One region of the Klebsiella quasipneumoniae subsp. quasipneumoniae genome, then DNA from elsewhere that is predicted to be linked to it. Evidence: predicted binding sites of a transcription regulator. Region 1 holds the regulator's gene; each other region holds the start of a gene.
The links. Region 1 encodes CRP, which controls carbon source genes, mostly activating them, when cyclic AMP is high. Its sites were predicted from a motif close to ATGTGANNNNNNTCACAT; they were not measured.
Positions count from the first base shown of each region.

Region 2: the regulator CRP is predicted to act here: its motif matches at 3,703-3,720, upstream of focA (formate transporter FocA).
Region 3: the regulator CRP is predicted to act here: its motif matches at 3,783-3,800, upstream of LGM20_RS13190 (sugar transporter).

Region 1 covers NZ_CP084876.1:421,874-427,777, reverse strand. The annotation lists gene LGM20_RS01965 (hydrolase) at 1-541, shown strand, start outside; gene LGM20_RS01960 (YheU family protein) at 538-756, shown strand; gene LGM20_RS01955 (phosphoribulokinase) at 793-1,662, shown strand; gene LGM20_RS01950 (OsmC family protein) at 1,718-2,122, opposite strand; gene crp (cAMP-activated global transcriptional regulator CRP) at 2,429-3,061, shown strand; gene LGM20_RS01940 (YccS/YhfK family putative transporter) at 3,113-5,191, shown strand; gene argD (bifunctional acetylornithine/succinyldiaminopimelate transaminase) at 5,181-5,904, opposite strand, start outside.
Region 2 covers NZ_CP084876.1:3,476,560-3,482,463, reverse strand. The annotation lists gene pflA (pyruvate formate lyase 1-activating protein) at 1-260, opposite strand, end outside; gene pflB (formate C-acetyltransferase) at 452-2,734, opposite strand; gene focA (formate transporter FocA) at 2,786-3,643, opposite strand; gene ycaO (30S ribosomal protein S12 methylthiotransferase accessory factor YcaO) at 4,029-5,789, opposite strand.
Region 3 covers NZ_CP084876.1:2,703,059-2,708,962, forward strand. The annotation lists gene LGM20_RS13165 (sodium:solute symporter family protein) at 1-517, shown strand, start outside; gene LGM20_RS13170 (sialidase family protein) at 521-1,687, shown strand; gene LGM20_RS13175 (NanQ anomerase/TabA/YiaL family protein) at 1,684-2,157, shown strand; gene LGM20_RS13180 (SDR family NAD(P)-dependent oxidoreductase) at 2,154-2,831, shown strand; gene LGM20_RS13185 (PhzF family phenazine biosynthesis protein) at 2,882-3,673, opposite strand; gene LGM20_RS13190 (sugar transporter) at 3,875-5,074, shown strand; gene LGM20_RS13195 (MarC family NAAT transporter) at 5,142-5,810, opposite strand.

The DNA.
Region 1 (5,904 bases):
CTGCCTGCTGGCAGAAGAAGGCGACCGCTGCCCGCTGGATGCGGCGGTGATCGTTTCCGCGCCTTTCATGCTGGAAGCCTGCAGCTATCATATGGATAAGGGCTTCTCGCGAGTTTATCAGCGCTATCTGCTCAATCTGTTAAAAGCCAACGCCTCACGTAAGCTGAAAGCGTATCCTGGCTCGCTGCCCGTCGATTTACGCCAGCTCAAAGGGATGCGCCGCATCCGGGAATTTGACGACATGATCACCGCCAAAATCCATGGTTTCGCCGATGCGCTGGATTATTACCGGCAATGCAGCGCCATGCCGCGGCTCAGCGATATCACTAAGCCGACGCTCATCATCCATGCGAAAGACGACCCGTTTATGGACCACCACTCCATTCCCCCGCAGGAGCAACTGCCGGCGAACGTTGAGTATCAATTGACTGAACAAGGCGGCCACGTCGGCTTCGTCGGCGGCACCCTGCGTAAACCGGAGATGTGGCTGGAAAGACGCATTCCCGACTGGTTAAACCGCTGGCTGGAGGTTCCCGTATGATTATTCCCTGGCAGGATCTGGATCCCGAAACGCTGGATAACCTGATTGAAAGCTTTGTGTTACGCGAAGGCACCGATTATGGTGAACATGAACGTTCACTTGCCGATAAAGTCGCCGATGTAAAACAGCAGCTGAAACGCGGAGAGGCGGTCCTCGTGTGGTCGGAACTGCATGAGACGGTCAATATTATGCCGCGCGCGCTGTTTAACGGCTAAGGCGACGACACTACATCGTTTAACCAGGGAGTTGTTATGTCTGCCAAACATCCGGTGATCGCCGTCACGGGCTCCAGCGGCGCGGGCACTACCACCACCAGCCTCGCCTTTCGCAAAATCTTCGCGCAGCTAAATCTGCACGCCGCGGAGGTGGAAGGCGACAGCTTTCATCGCTACACCCGCCCGGAAATGGACATGGCGATCCGCAAAGCGCGGGATCAGGGCAAACATATCAGCTACTTTGGCCCGGAGGCGAACGACTTCGGCCTGCTGGAGCAGACCTTTGTCGACTATGGCCGCCATGGCAAAGGCCAGTCGCGTAAATACCTGCACACCTATGACGAAGCCGTGCCGTGGAATCAGGTGCCGGGAACCTTCACCCCATGGCAGCCGCTGCCGGAGCCGACGGACGTGCTGTTCTATGAGGGGCTGCACGGCGGGGTTGTCACGCCGCAGCATGATGTCGCCAGCCATGTCGACCTGCTGGTCGGGGTCGTGCCTATCGTTAACCTGGAGTGGATCCAGAAACTCATTCGCGACACCAGCGAACGCGGCCACTCCCGGGAGGCGGTGATGGACTCCGTCGTCCGATCGATGGAAGATTACATTAACTTCATCACCCCGCAGTTTTCCCGCACCCACATCAACTTCCAGCGCGTGCCGACGGTGGACACCTCCAACCCGTTTGCCGCGAAAGCGATCCCCTCTCTGGACGAGAGCTTTGTGGTGATCCATTTCCGCAATCTGCAGAACATCGACTTCCCCTGGCTGCTGGCGATGCTACAGGGCTCGTTTATTTCGCACATGAACACCCTGGTGGTGCCGGGCGGTAAAATGGGGCTGGCGATGGAGCTTATTATGGCGCCGCTGGTCGAGCGTCTGATGGAAGGCCGAAAGATCGGCTAACAGAAAAAACCCCGGCCAGGCCGGGGTTGAGATCATTCACATCAGCAGGCGAAGACTACGCCTCGATCACTTCATAGGAGTGGGTGATCTTCACCGCTTTTTCCAGCATCAGCGCCACCGAGCAGTATTTCTCTGCCGACAGATCCACCGCACGGGAGACTGCGCCATCTTTCAGCGCCTTACCGGTGACGATAAAGTGCAGATTAATATGCGTGAACAGGCGCGGCGCCTCTTCCCGACGCTCAGAGGTCAGCTTCACTTCGCAGTTGGTCACGTCGTGACGACCTTTTTGCAAAATAGAGACCACATCGATCGCACTGCAACCGCCCGCCGCCATCAGCACCATCTCCATCGGGCTGGGCGCCTTATCTCCGGAGTTGCCATCCATCAGAATCTGGTGTCCTGACGCGGACTCCCCGATAAAGGTTAACCCTTCAACCCATTTCACACGCGCTTGCATAAAATTTAACTCCAGTATCGCAATATTCCTGTCAGATTACGCGCACATAACAATTCTCGCAACGGAAGGCGACCTGCGTCATGCTGAAGCGAGACACCAGGAGACATGCGGCGAAAGCTATGCTAAAACAGTCTGGATGCTACAGTAATACATTGATGTACTGCATGTATGCAGAGGAGTTCACATTACAGGCTGTCGAAAAATCATCAGCCAGCTTCCCAGGTATAGGGAAACAATACGATTGCATGCCCGGACGCCGTGTAGTGTCGGCGCCCGGAGATAGCTTATAACAGAGGATAACCGCGCATGGTGCTTGGCAAACCGCAAACAGACCCTACCCTTGAATGGTTCTTGTCTCATTGCCACATTCATAAGTACCCATCAAAGAGCACGCTGATCCACCAGGGTGAGAAAGCAGAAACGCTGTACTACATCGTTAAAGGCTCCGTGGCTGTACTCATCAAGGATGAAGAAGGTAAAGAGATGATCCTCTCCTACCTCAACCAGGGCGATTTCATCGGTGAATTAGGCCTGTTTGAAGAGGGTCAGGAGCGTAGCGCCTGGGTACGGGCGAAAACCGCATGTGAAGTGGCCGAGATCTCTTATAAGAAATTCCGTCAGCTGATCCAGGTGAACCCGGACATTCTGATGCGTCTCTCTTCGCAAATGGCTCGCCGTCTGCAGGTGACGTCTGAGAAAGTGGGCAACCTCGCCTTCCTCGACGTGACGGGCCGTATCGCCCAGACGCTGCTGAACCTGGCGAAGCAACCCGATGCCATGACCCACCCGGACGGTATGCAAATTAAAATTACCCGTCAGGAAATTGGTCAGATCGTCGGCTGCTCTCGTGAAACCGTTGGCCGTATTTTGAAAATGCTGGAAGATCAGAACCTGATTTCCGCCCACGGTAAAACTATCGTCGTCTACGGCACCCGTTAAGTTGCTAAGCGGCGTATTGCTCCTGCAGTACGCCGTTTTTGTTTTTCCCTCATGTGGCGCAGGCTGATTTACCACCCGGAAGTCAACTATGCACTGCGGCAAACGCTGGTGCTGTGTCTGCCTGTGGCCATCGGTCTTCTGCTCGGCCATCTCCAGCAGGGACTCCTGTTTTCCTTAGTTCCCGCCTGCTGCAACATCGCCGGTCTCGACACTCCGCATAAGCGCTTTTTTAAGCGTCTGATTATCGGCGGCTGTCTGTTTGCCGGATGCAGCCTGGTGGTGCAGCTGCTGCTCGCCCAGACCATACCTTTGCCGCTTATTCTCAGCGGCCTGGCGCTATTGCTCGGCGTCACCGCGGAAATCAGTTCGCTGCACGCGCGCCTGCTGCCCGCGTCGCTGATCGCCGCCATCTTTACCCTGAGCCTGGCGGGCAATATGCCCGTCTGGGAGCCGCTGCTGATCTACGCCTTCGGCACGCTATGGTACGGCGTGTTTAACTGGTTCTGGTTCTGGCTGTGGCGCGAACAGCCGCTGCGGGAGTCGCTCAGTCTGCTCTACCGGGAACTGGCCAATTATTGCGAAGCCAAATATAGCCTGTTGACCCAGCATACCGATCCCTCGACCGCCCTGCCGCCGCTGCTCATCCGCCAGCAGAAGGTGGTCGATTTAATCACCCAGTGCTATCAGCAGATGCATATGCTGGCCGCCAACCAACGTAACGACCACAAACGTCTTCTGCGAGCGTTCCAGATGGGGCTGGATCTACAGGAGCATATTTCGGTCAGCCTGCATCAGCCGGAAGAGGTGCAAAAGCTGGTTGAGCGCAGCCATGCCGAAGCGGTGATCCGCTGGAACGCGCAGACCGTCGCCGCCCGCCTGCGGGTGCTGGCGGATGACATGCTCTATCATCGTTTTCCGCAGCGTTTCCAGATGGATAAACAGATCGGCGCCCTGGAAAAGATCGCCCGCCAGCATCCGGATAACCCGGTCGGCCACTTCTGCGCCTGGCACTTCAGCCGCATCGCCCGGGTGCTGCATACCCAGCGCCCACTGTATGCCCGGGATCTGATGGCTGACAAAGAGCGTCGTTTACCGCTGTTTCCCGCGCTAAAGAACTATCTGTCGCTGAAGTCCCCCGCGCTGCGCAACGCCGCCCGCATCAGCGTGATGCTGAGCATCGCCAGCCTGATGGGCAACGCCCTGCATTTGCCGAAGCCCTACTGGATCCTGATGACCGTCCTCTTCGTGACACAGAATGGCTATGGCGCCACGCGGGTTCGTATTGTCCACCGGGCGGCGGGGACGCTCGCCGGCCTGATCATCGCCGGGCTGACCTTGCACTTTCACGTTCCGGAGAGCTATACCCTGAGCGGGATGCTGCTGATCACACTGCTCAGCTATCTGATCATCCGCAAACACTATGGCTGGGCGATGGTGGGGTTTACGGTGACGGCGGTATATACCCTGCAGCTTCTGACGCTCAACGGCGAACAGTTTATTATCGCCCGGCTGATCGACACGCTGATCGGCTGCCTGATCGCCTTCGGCGGGATGGTCTGGCTGTGGCCGCAGTGGCAGAGCGGCCTGCTGAAAAAAAACGCCCACGATGCGCTGGAGGCCGACCAGCAGGCGATTCGCCTGATCCTCAGCCCCGACCCCAAAGCGCCCGCGCTGGCCTACCAGCGCATGCGCGTCAATCAGGCGCACAACGCGCTCTACAACTCCCTGAATCAGGCGATGCAGGAGCCCGGGTTTAATACCCACTACCTGGAAGATATGAAGCTATGGGTGACGCACAGCCAGTTTATCGTCGAACACATCAACGCCATGACCACTTTGGCCCGGGAGCATACGATGCTCACCCCGGATCTTGCCCAGCGCTATCTCGAATCCTGTGAGATTGCCCTGCAGCGCTGTCAGCAGCGGCTGGACAGCGATGGTCCCGGCAGCGCAGGGGATGTCAATATTATGGAGTCACCGGAAAGCGAGGTGCCGATCGGTCCGTTAAGCACCCTGGAGCAGCATCTGCAACGCATTCTGGGCCATCTGAACACCATGCACACCATTTCGTCAGTGGCATGGCGTCAGCGGCCGCATCACGGCATCTGGCTGCGGAAGATCAGCCGTTAATCACCTTTGCCACGGCCTGGGCAAAGCGCGCCATCCCCTCGGCAATATCCTGCTCTTCGATGATCAGCGAGGGAACAAAACGCATCACGTCCGGCCCGGCGTTAAGCACCATGACGCCGGCTTCCGCAGCGGCATAGAGAAAATCACGCGCGCGGCCCTTGTGCTGCGGCTTGAGTTCGGCGCCAATCAGCAGGCCCATCCCGCGAATATCACTGAACAGATCAAACTCGGCATCCAGCTGCTGCAGGTGTTTGACGAACAGTTCGCGTTTGGCGTTCACGCCATCCAGCACCGCCGGGGTATTGATCAGATCGAAAGCGGCGTTGGCGACCGCGCAGGCCAGCGGGTTGCCGCCGTAGGTTGAGCCATGGGAACCCGCATGGAAGGCGCTGGCGATCTCGTGGGTAGTCAACATGGCGCTGACCGGGAAACCGCCGCCCAGCGCTTTGGCGCTGGTGAGAATATCCGGGGTTACGCCATAGTGCATATAGGCAAACAGCGATCCGGTACGCCCCATTCCGCACTGCACTTCATCAAAGACTAACAGCGCCTGGTGTTGATCGCACAGTTCGCGCAGCCCCTGCAGGAACGCCGGCGTCGCTGCCGTCACGCCGCCTTCGCCCTGAATCGGCTCCACCACCACCGCGCAGGTGTGGTCATCCATCACCGCTTTTACCGCCTGCAGGTCGTTGAAGGGAACATGGACAATATCC
Region 2 (5,904 bases), 2.3 Mb from region 1:
AACTCCGCCTGCAGGATCGCTTCGCCGCCCGATGCGGTGACGCCGCCGCCGGAAGCATTCATAAAGTGACGATAGGTCACTACCTCTTTCATTAACTCTTCAACGGTGATTTCTTTGCCGCCGTGGGTATCCCAGGTGTCACGGTTATGGCAGTACAGGCAGCGCATCAGGCAGCCCTGGAAAAAGGTAATAAAGCGGATGCCCGGGCCATCAACGGTGCCACAGGATTCAAAGGAGTGAATGCGACCAATAACTGACATTGCGGTGTTTTCTCCAGATGTGGCCCATCCGGGGCCGTGTTGGTGCACAGCTCAGCGGCTGTGTCGAGTCTGTTTTGACAGATACCCAAAGTATAGATAACTGGCAAAGCAGGCTAGGGCGGGGATTGCTTGTTAAAAAGGCCCCACTGATGTGGGGCCTTTATTGTACGCTTTTTCAGTCAGACAGGGAATTACATGGTCTGAGTGAAGGTACGGGTAATAACGTCCTGCTGCTGTTCTTTAGTCAGGGAGTTAAAACGTACAGCGTAGCCAGATACGCGGATGGTCAGCTGCGGATATTTTTCCGGGTTTTCCATCGCGTCGAGCAGCATTTCGCGGTTCATTACGTTCACGTTCAGGTGCTGACCACCTTCGATGGACGCTTCGTGGTGGAAGTAACCATCCATCAGACCCGCCAGGTTGGTCTTACGAACTTCGTCATCTTTACCCAGCGCGTTCGGTACGATAGAGAAGGTGTAAGAGATACCATCTTTCGCGTAAGCAAACGGCAGTTTCGCTACGGAGGTCAGAGAGGCAACAGCACCTTTCTGGTCACGGCCGTGCATCGGGTTAGCACCTGGTCCGAACGGCGCGCCAGCGCGACGACCGTCTGGGGTGTTACCGGTTTTCTTACCATATACCACGTTAGAGGTGATGGTCAGAACAGACTGAGTCGGGATCGCGTTGCGGTAGGTGTGCAGTTTCTGAATTTTCTTCATGAAACGTTCAACCAGGTCAACGGCCATGTCATCGACGCGAGCATCGTTGTTACCAAACTGCGGGTATTCGCCTTCGATTTCGAAGTCGACAGCCAGACCATCTTCGTCACGAATCGGTTTAACTTTCGCATATTTGATTGCAGACAGGGAGTCAGCAGCAACGGACAGACCCGCGATACCACACGCCATGGTGCGGATAACGTCACGGTCGTGCAGCGCCATCAGAGAGGCTTCGTAGCTGTACTTGTCGTGCATGTAGTGGATGATGTTCAGCGCAGTGACGTACTGTTTAGCCAGCCAGTCCATGAAGTGATCCATGCGTTCCATCACTTCGTCGAAGTTCAGAACGTCGCCTTTGATCGGTTCAGATTTCGGACCCACCTGCATTTTCAGTTTTTCATCCACGCCGCCGTTGATAGCGTACAGCATGGTTTTTGCGAGGTTGGCGCGAGCACCGAAGAACTGCATTTGCTTACCAACAACCATCGGGCTTACGCAGCATGCGATAGCGTAGTCGTCGTTGTTGAAGTCCGGACGCATCAGGTCATCGTTCTCATACTGCAGAGAAGAGGTATCGATGGACACTTTAGCAGCGAATTTCTTGAAGCTCAGCGGCAGTTTTTCAGACCACAGGATAGTGATGTTCGGCTCCGGAGACGGCCCCATGGTGTACAGGGTGTTCAGGAAGCGGAAGCTGTTTTTGGTCACCAGAGTACGGCCGTCAACGCCCATACCGCCGATGGATTCTGTTGCCCAAATCGGGTCACCGGAGAACAGTTCATCGTATTCCGGGGTACGCAGGAAGCGAACCATACGCAGTTTCATGACCAGGTGGTCAACCATTTCCTGCGCGTCTTGCTCGGTGATTTTACCCGCCTGCAGGTCACGTTCGATGTAGATATCCAGGAAGCTGGAGGTACGACCGAAGGACATTGCCGCGCCGTTCTGAGATTTAACGGCAGCCAGGTAACCGAAGTAGGTCCACTGGATAGCTTCCTGAGCGGTGGTCGCCGGACCGGAGATGTCGTAGCCATATTTAGCCGCCATCTCTTTGATCTGGCCCAGCGCGCGGTGCTGTTCAGCGATTTCTTCACGCAGACGGATGGTCGCTTCCAGATCTTCGCCGCTTTCCAGTTTCGCTTGCAGAGAGTTGAACTGGGCGAATTTGTCTTTCATCAGGAAGTCGATACCGTACAGCGCAACGCGACGGTAGTCACCGATGATACGACCACGGCCGTAAGCATCCGGCAGACCAGTCAGCACGCCGGATTTACGGCAGCGCAGGATGTCCGGAGTATAGACGTCGAAAACGCCCTGGTTGTGAGTTTTACGGTACTCAGTGAAGATTTTTTTCAGCATCGGGTCCAGCTCGCGATTGTACGCTTTGCAGGAACCTTCAACCATTTTAATACCACCGAACGGGATGATCGCACGTTTCAGCGGCGCTTCGGTCTGCAGACCAACGATTTTTTCCAGACCTTTCTCGATATAGCCTGCGTCGTGAGAGGTGATGGTGGAAGCCAGGGCAGTGTCAAAATCAACAGGCGCGTGAGTGCGGTTTTCCTGTTTTACACCTTCCATTACGCTGTCCCACAGCTTGGTGGTCGCTTCAGTCGCGCCAGCCAGGAAGGATTCGTCGCCTTCATATGGGGTGTAGTTTTTCTGAATAAAGTCACGGACGTTGACTTCATTCTGCCAGTCACCTTTCGCAAAACCTTCCCAGGCTGTGGCTAACTTTTCATTAAGCTCGGACATGTAACACCTACCTTCTTAAGTGGATTTTTTATTTACTGCCTGAAACAACCCTTAGTGATGGTCGTTGCCACGCAGGTAAATGACCCAGTATGTCAACCCGACCAGCAGACCCCCGCCGATAATGTTCCCGATAGTTACCGGAATCAGGTTATCAGTGATGAAGTTCATAACGGTCAAGTGAGAGAAACTTTCCGGAGTCGAACCGATTGCGGTCCAGAATTCCGGGCTTGCAAAGTTGCGGATTACGATACCCATCGGGATCATAAACATGTTGGCGATGCTGTGCTCAAAGCCGCTGGCAACGAACATCGCTACCGGCAGGACCATGATCATCGCTTTATCCATCAGGCTACGACCGGAATAGCTCATCCATACGGCGAGACAAACCATCAGGTTAGCGAGGATACCCAGGCTCACGGCCTCCACAAAAGTATGGTGCATTTTGTGGTCAGCGGTCTGCAGGACATTGAGCCCCCAACCGCCGTTGGCAGTCATATATTCGCCTGATAACCACATCAGCAGCACAAACAGCAGTGCGCCCACCAGGTTACCAAAATAGACGTTGAGCCAGTTTTTTGCCAGTTGCCCCCAGGTAATTCGACCGCTGGCTTTCGCCACCACGATCAATACCGTAGAGGTAAAGAGGTCAGCGCCGCAGATAATGCACAGAATCAGACCCAGGGAAAAACAGACCCCACCGATAAGCTTGGCAATCCCATAAGGCATCGCGGCAGTGCCGGTGGTCGCGGTGATATAGAATACGAAAGCGATGGAGATGAAAACGCCAGCGGTGATCGCCAGATAAAAGGTCTTCATCGGATGCTTCGTTGCTTTATAGACACCTGCTTCTTCGGCGACTTTCGCCATCGCGGCAGGGAGCAAAAGATCAAAAGGGTTGTCAGCTTTCACACTAACTCTCTCTTTATATAAGTTGGCGGTGAGATACTAACAAAGCATTATAGAAGGGAAATTGATATAGATCATATCTCACCGGAACTATATGCCTTTTTAGTGTGTGGTTTTTGTGTTTTTAGTGGTTAACTGATTGAATATTATGAAGAAAATAAATTTTAAAATTTATAAGTTATGTTGAATTTTTTCGTTTTCACGCCATTTTTTGAGTTAATTAATATGGAGTATTTTATTTAAAATTAACGAATGGTAAATCTTATAAGCGCATTATTTACTATTAATTAACTTTGCAACTACAAACTATAGTGGCCGCCTCGTCAGGTGAAATCAACGGAGCCGCATTGGGCTCCGTTGCTGGTCACCACGATGGCGCGCTTAGGGCTTATTTTGCCCAGAACGCCGCCTTCGCTCGCTGCAGTTTTTCATAAGCCTTCAGCAGCGACTGATGGGCCGGGAAAGCCTGCAGATCGCTGTCGACAGCCTGAAGGCCATAGAACGGCGCTTCCCCGCTCAGCGCCGCGCTGGCGGCTTCGACCGCTTCGGCGCCGTACATACGGATAAAGGCGTTCAGGTATTGCAGCGGCTGACGCTCCTCTTCCTGGCTCAGCAGCAGCAGGGTCTGCAGGCAGCGATAGTAGTTAGCGCGTTCCGCGCTGAAGACCGAAGCGTTGAACTCCATGGTCCACTCGGTCCAGATCAGCGCCTGCTCCAGATCGCCGCCGGCCAGGGCCAGCATGGCTTTCAGCTCGCCGACGCGCAGGGTATACCAGCCGTTGTCTTTGCCGGTGGCGAGGCCCAGCAGTTCGCGAACGCGGGTGAAATCATCCAGGCCTTCATCGTCCATCTGCTCGATCAGCGCCAGGTAATCTTCTTTTTCCCACTCGCTGCCCGGCAGGGACAGAATGGTGTCGCGCAGATGAGCGCCCATGCTGTTGTTCGCCAGCCACAGATCTTCCGCCGGGTAAATATCCGACATCCCCGGGACGATGATACGGCAGGCGTAAACGCCCAGGTGCTCGTAGTCGGCGATATACACTTCTTTATCTTCGGCCTTGAAGATGGCCATCAGGGTGGCGAACTCTTCTTCTGTGGTGCCGGAGAAGCTCCAGTCAACGAACGGATAGTCGGCATCCTGCTTGAACATATCCCAGGAAATCAGGCCGCTGGAGTCGATAAAGTGGGTTTCGAGGTTAGCATGCTCGGCGACTTCTTCGTCGTCGAAGGTCGGCGGCGTGAAGACGTCGAGATCTTTCAGGCTGCGGCCCTGCAGCAGTTCGGTGACCGTACGCTCCAGCGCCACGCCGAAGTCCGGATGGGCGCCGAAAGAGGCGAAGCAGGTGCCGTTTGCCGGGTTAAACAGCACGACGCAGATAACCGGATACTTGCCGCCCAGCGAGCCATCATAGGCAAAGATCGGGAAACCTTCGGCTTCCAGTTTGGCGATCGACTCCACAACGCCCGGATAGCGCGCCATGACCTCCGCCGGGATCTCCGGCAGGCTGATGCTTTCGGCGATGATGCGGTTTTTGATATGGCGCTCAAAGACTTCGGACAGGCCCTGCACGCGAGCTTCATTACGGGTGTTGCCGGCGGACATGCCGTTGGAGACATACAGGTTGCCGACGATATTCATAGGAATATAGACCGTTTCGCCGTCGGACTGGCGGGTAAAGGGCAGGCCGCACACGCCGCGCTCATCGTTACCGGATTGCAGATCCACCAGCATGCTGGCCGTCAGCTGATCGTCCGGATCGTAGAACGCGAGCAGGCGGGCATCCAGCAGACCTTCCGGGACGTCGTCGTTTTCGGTCAGCGGGAACCACTTTTCGTTCGGGTAGTGAACGAACGGGCCGTTAGCGATAGTGTCGCCTAACCAGAAGTCAGCGAAAAAATAGTTGGTGGACAGGCGCTCGAAATATTCGCCCAGCGCGGAGGCGAGGGCTGCCTTTTTGGTGGCGCCTTTACCATTGGTAAAGCACAGCGCGCATTCCTTATCGCGAATGTGAACGGACCACACGTGCGGCACCGGGTTCAGCCACGAGGCCTCTTCGATATCAAATCCGAGGTCGAGCAATTTTTGCTGGAAGCGAGCGATGGAATCTTCCAGGGCGGCATCTTTGCCGGGAATAAACGTTTGGGTCATGGCGATCACTTTTGTCGTACGGAAAGCGCGCAATGATACGGCTTTTATCTGACAGGTGCTATCTCCATCATCTGGCTATGCTTAGAGACATCTTTTAATGCTCAGGGAGATGATA
Region 3 (5,904 bases), 2.3 Mb from region 1:
GCCGGTATTTCTGCAGGACATGAATCCCTGGCTGGCGGGACTCGTGACAACGTCACTTGTGGCCTCGATATTCGTCAGCGTAAGTACCGTTGCTCTGGCCATTGCCTCGCTGGTGGTGAAAGATTTCTACGTACCATGGCGTAACCCAACTCCGGACCAGGAGTTCAGAGCCACGCGCTGGGCATCGTTAATTATCGGCTTCCTGCCGCTGATCTTTGTGCTGCTGGTGCCGGAAGTGCTGAAACTCTCCTTCTTCACCCGCGCCATCCGCCTGTCCATTACCGTAGTAGCGGTCATCGCCTTCTATGCCCCCTTCTTCAGGAGCACCCGCGGCGCCAATGCCGGTCTGATCGGCGCCTGCGTGGTGACCTCCGTCTGGTATTTACTTGGCGATCCGTTCGGCATCAATAACATGTATATCGCCCTGGCGACCCCGGCGATCATTATGGTCATCGATCGCCTGATCCCGAATAAATCACAATCATCCCCTGCCCCTGTTGAGCAACGTGGAGTCTAAAACATGTCCGCAATTCCTTCTTTCGACGGCGTCATTCGCCAGCACCAGCAAGATGAACATATCGCATGGGCGATGCTCCCCAACGCCTGCCCGCAAAATCATGCCGCCAACCTGCTTCAGCTGGAAGATGGCTGCCTGATGTGCGTCTGGTTCGGCGGCTCCCAGGAGGGGAAAGCCGACATTTCGATCTGGGGTTCGCGGTTAGCCCCCGGCAGCGATCGCTGGAGCGAAGCGGTTAAGCTCTCCGACGATCCTGACCGCTCGGAACAAAATCCGGTGCTGTTTCAGGCGCCGGACCAGGTAGTGTGGCTGTTATGGACGGCGCAATTCGCCGGCAACCAGGATACCGCCATTGTGCGCTACCGCCAGTCACACGACGGCGGGCAAAGCTGGGGACCCATCGATACCCTGTTGGATCAGCCCGGTACCTTTATTCGCCAGCCGATTAGCGTCATGCCTGACGGCAGCTGGCTGCTGCCGGTGTTTTACTGCCGCACTGCACCCGGCGAGAAATGGGTGGGTAACAATGACGTCAGCGCGGTGAAGATCTCCTCCGACGGCGGCAGAAGCTGGCGCGACGTGGCGGTCCCGGAGAGTCTTGGCTGCGTCCATATGAGCATCACCGCGCATCCCGACGGCGGACTGGCGGCCTTCTTTCGCAGTCGCTGGGCGGATCACATCTGGTTCAGCCGCTCCAGCGACCAGGGTGAAAGCTGGTCTGCGCCGGTGCCAACGACGCTGCCGAACAACAACTCGTCCATTCAGGCGACGACTCTCGACAATGGCGAACTGGCGCTGGTGTTTAATAATATGAGCGCCGCCGGGGCCACCGAACGCCGAGCCTCACTGTACGATGAAATTGCGGATGACGATGGCCGTAAGGAGCCGGAAACAACCGGAAAAAGCGCCTTCTGGGGCGCGCCCCGCGCGCCGATGACGGTGGCGATCTCGCCTGACGGCGGCAAAAGCTGGCCGTGGCTGCGTAATCTTGACGAGGGTGACGGCTACTGCATGACCAATAATTCGGAGCAGAAGCTGAACCGGGAGTTCTCCTACCCCAGCATCAAACAGGGAGCAGACGGTAATTTGCATATCGCCTACACCTGGTACCGCCAGGCGATCAAGTATGTTCGCGTTTCGCCACAGTGGGTGAAAGGAGAAAGCGCATGATTATCGGTACCCTGCAGGCGCTGCACCAGGCTGGTCTGCCGCCAGCGTTAAAGCAGATTTTGAGCAGCGAGGACTGTTCGCTGGCCGCCCTGAGCGCCAGAGAGGATGGCCGCTTCCAGCCCGACGGCGCGCCGTGGTTCTGCACCCTCGGCGTGGCGCAAACCCAGCCTGCGGCCGAGCGGCATACGGAATATCATCGCCAGTGGGCGGATATTCAGGTCATCCTGGCCGGCGAGGAGCGGATCCAGGCGGGCATGGCTGCCGTGATGCGCCCGCAGGATAATGAGCTTAAGCCTGACCTCTATCTCTGTCAGCCGGCCCCGGAGAGTGTCTCTATTCTGCTGCGTCCCGGCGACTTCGCGGTCTTTTACCCCGGCGAACCGCACCAGGCGCTGTGTGCGGTTTCGACGCCAGCGCCGGTCAGAAAGGCGGTATTCAAGATACCGGCAGCGATGCTGGAGGCGCAATGAAGCGGGCCATAGTCACCGGGGCCAGTTCCGGGATCGGCGCCGCGGTGGTGAGGCGATTGCTGGAGGACGGCTGGCAGGTGGTCGGCATGAGCCGTTCGCTGCCGCCCTTCTCACAGCCGAACTTTCGCCATCTGGAGGTCGATGTCAGCCAACGCAGCGCGCTGCTGGCGGCGCTGGAACAGATTGAGCCTCCTCAGGCCATCATCCACGCCGCGGGTTCGATGACCGCCGCGCCCCTGGGCAATCTTGATCCACTGCGCGGCGAGTCGCTGTGGCGTTTACATGTCGACGCGGCCCAAACGCTGGTCAATCACTTCGCCCCGGCCATGGAGCCGGGCGGTAGGGTTGTTCTGCTGGGAAGCCGAACATCACGAGGCGCAGCGGGTCGTTCCCAGTATACGGCCACCAAAGCCGCGCTGGTCGCCCTTGCCAGAAGCTGGGCGGCAGAGCTGGCGCCCGCAGGGGTGACGGTCAACGTGGTGGCGCCCGGGGCAACCGATACGCCGATGCTCCATCAGCCTGGCAGGGAAAGCTCTCCGCCGCGGCTGCCGCCGCTGGGGCGGCTCATTACCCCGCAGGAGGTGGTCTCGCTGATAAGCTGGTTATTGAGTGAGGGCGCATCGGCGATGACCGGACAGGAGCTGGTGATGTGCGGTGGCGCCTCCCTTGCCTGATGACGCACGCCGCGCCGTCCCCGGACAACGGAACGACGCGGCGGTGAGGATTAACGTAAATAGACAGTCCCGCGCAGATAGGTGGTGGCCTGGCCGCCGATCAGCACCCGGTCGCCCTGCCACTGGCAGCGCAGATCCCCGCCGCGGGCGGAGACCTGGCGCGCCATCATGGTGGTTTTCCCCAGCTTGTCGCCCCACCAGGGGATCAGCATGCTGTGGGCGGAGCCGGTCACCGGATCCTCCGGCACCCCTTCTCCCGGGCAGAAGAAGCGGCTGACAAAGTCATATTCCTCATCCGGCGCGCTCACGCAGATCATTTTGCCGAGCGTCTGCAGGCGCGCCATGTCCGGTTGCACCGCTTCAACCTGCCGGCGATCCGCCAGCAGCACCAGATAATCGCGCCCTTCCCGTACCTCGACGGCCGCCTCGAGGCCCAGCCCGGCCAGCAGGTCCGCCGGCGGATTGGCCACCGGGGTGGTCGTCCACGCCGGGAAGTCGAGCGTCAGCCAGTCGCCGCTGCGGGTCACCCGCAGGTCGCCGACAAAACGGGTGCTAAAGGTAATCGTCGCCGAGGGATGGTCGAGATATTCAAAAATAACGTGCGCCGTCGCCAGGGTGGCGTGGCCGCAGAGGTTGATCTCGCCAAGGGTGGTAAACCAGCGCAGCTCATAACCTTCGTCGGTGCGGACGAAGAACGCCGTTTCGGACTGGTTATGCTGTTGGGCCATTTTCAGCAGCACATCGTCGGCTAACCACTCGCTGAGGGGGCAAACGGCCGCGGCATTGCCGCCGAAGTTTTTATCGCTGAAGGCATCGACCAGATAAAATTGTATTTCCTGCATACACTGTCCTTATTTTTTTTACTTTCCTTCAACATGACATAAAAGCGCCCCCCTGACACTATCCATAGCAAAATTAATTGCTTAACCGCACCTGGGCGTTTGCAGTGAAATGAGATACAGATCACAAAATGATTGTCTTTTCGCCAGCAAACGTTTTAAGATCAGCGTCACATCTTCCCCTGAATCACCAGTCCAGAGCTTATGACTACGAATACGGTCTCACGCAAGGTAGCGTGGCTACGTGTCGTGACGTTGGCCATCGCCGCGTTTATTTTTAACACCACAGAATTTGCCCCGGTCGGTCTGCTGTCGGATATTGCCGACAGCTTCGGCATGGAAACCGCCCAAGTGGGCATGATGCTGACCATCTACGCATGGGTGGTGGCGTTAATGTCGCTGCCGTTTATGCTGCTGACCAGCAAAGTGGAGCGTCGGCGGTTGCTCATCGGCCTGTTTATTCTGTTTATCGCCAGCCATGTGCTGTCGTTCTTTGCATGGAATTTTGACGTGCTGGTCATCAGCCGCATCGGCATCGCCTTCGCCCATGCGGTGTTCTGGTCGATAACGTCGGCGCTGGCCATCCGCATGGCGCCCCCGGGCAAACGGGCGCAGGCGCTGAGCCTGATCGCTACCGGTACCGCGCTGGCGATGGTGTTTGGCATTCCGATCGGCCGCATCATCGGCCAGTATTTTGGCTGGCGGATGACCTTCCTGGCGATCGGCCTCGGCGCCTTAGCCACTCTGGCCTGCCTGGTGAAACTGCTGCCGACGCTGCCGAGCGAACACTCAGGCTCGCTGAAAAGCCTGCCGGTGCTGTTCCGTCGCCCGGCGCTAGTCAGCGTGTACATTCTGACCGTGGTGGTGGTAACCGCCCATTATACCGCCTACAGCTATATCGAACCCTTCGTCCAGACGGTGGCGGGTCTGAGCGGCAATTTTGCCACCGTACTGCTGCTGATCCTCGGCGGGGCCGGGATTATCGGCAGCATTCTGTTCGGCAAGCTCGGTAACCAGCACGCTTCGGGGCTGATAAGCCTCGCCATCGGCCTGCTGCTGGCCTGTCTGCTGCTGCTTTTGCCGGCCTCGCATAACCCGCACCACCTGATGCTGCTCAGCATCTTCTGGGGGGTGGCGATCATGATTATCGGTCTCGGCATGCAGGTGAAAGTGCTGGCCTCCGCCCCGGACGCCACCGACGTCGCCATGTCGCTGTTCTCGGGCATCTTTAACATCGGCATTGGCGCCGGCGCGCTGGTGGGCAGCCAGGTGAGTCTGCACCTCTCTATGGCCTCCATCGGCTACATCGGCGCCGTCCCGGCGCTGGCAGGCCTGATCTGGGCCCTGCTGATCTTCCGTCGCTGGCCGGTATCGCTGGAAGAGCACCAGCCGCACCACTCTTGATTGAGCCGCAAAAAAAGCCCGTCGGTATCGCGCCGGCGGGCTTTTGTCTCTCTGCGCATCACCGCGGTCAGGGATGCCAGGTCGAAATGATCTCCAGCACGCCGTTAATAATGAACTGCACGCCCATGCAGACCAGCAGGAAGCCCATCAGCCGCGAAATGGCCTCAATGCCGCCTTTGCCTACCAGACGCATAATCGCCCCCGAACTGCGCAGGCAACCCCAGAGAATGATCGCCAACAGGGCAAAGATAATCGGCGGCGCCGCCAGCACCACCCACTCCGGGAAGTCCACGCCGTGCTTCACGGTTGAGGCGGAACTGATGATCATCGCGATGGTGCCCGGACCGGCGGTGCTTGGCATCGCCAGCGGCACAAAGGCGATATTGGCGGTTGGCTCATCCTGAAGCTCTTCCGATTTGATCTTCGCTTCCATCGAATCGTGGGCTTTTTGCTGGGGGAACAGCATGCGGAAACCGATAAAGGCCACAATCAACCCCCCGGCGATACGCAGCCCAGGTATTGATATGCCGAATGTATTCATCACCACCTGGCCGGCATACCACGACACCATCAGGATGGCGAAGACATACACCGAAGCCATCAACGCCTGTTTGTTCCGCTCGGCGTTGTTCATATTGCCCGCCAGGCCAAGGAACAGCGCCACGGTAGTCAGCGGATTCGCCAGCGGTAGCAGCACCGCCAGGCCGAGCCCTATCGCTTTAAACAAATCAAACATAGTTAAAAAAAGCCCCGTAAATATTCATTTTTTAAGGATGGTTTCACGCCGTGAGTATACCGGCTTCAACAATTCCAACGCCAGCCTGCTGATC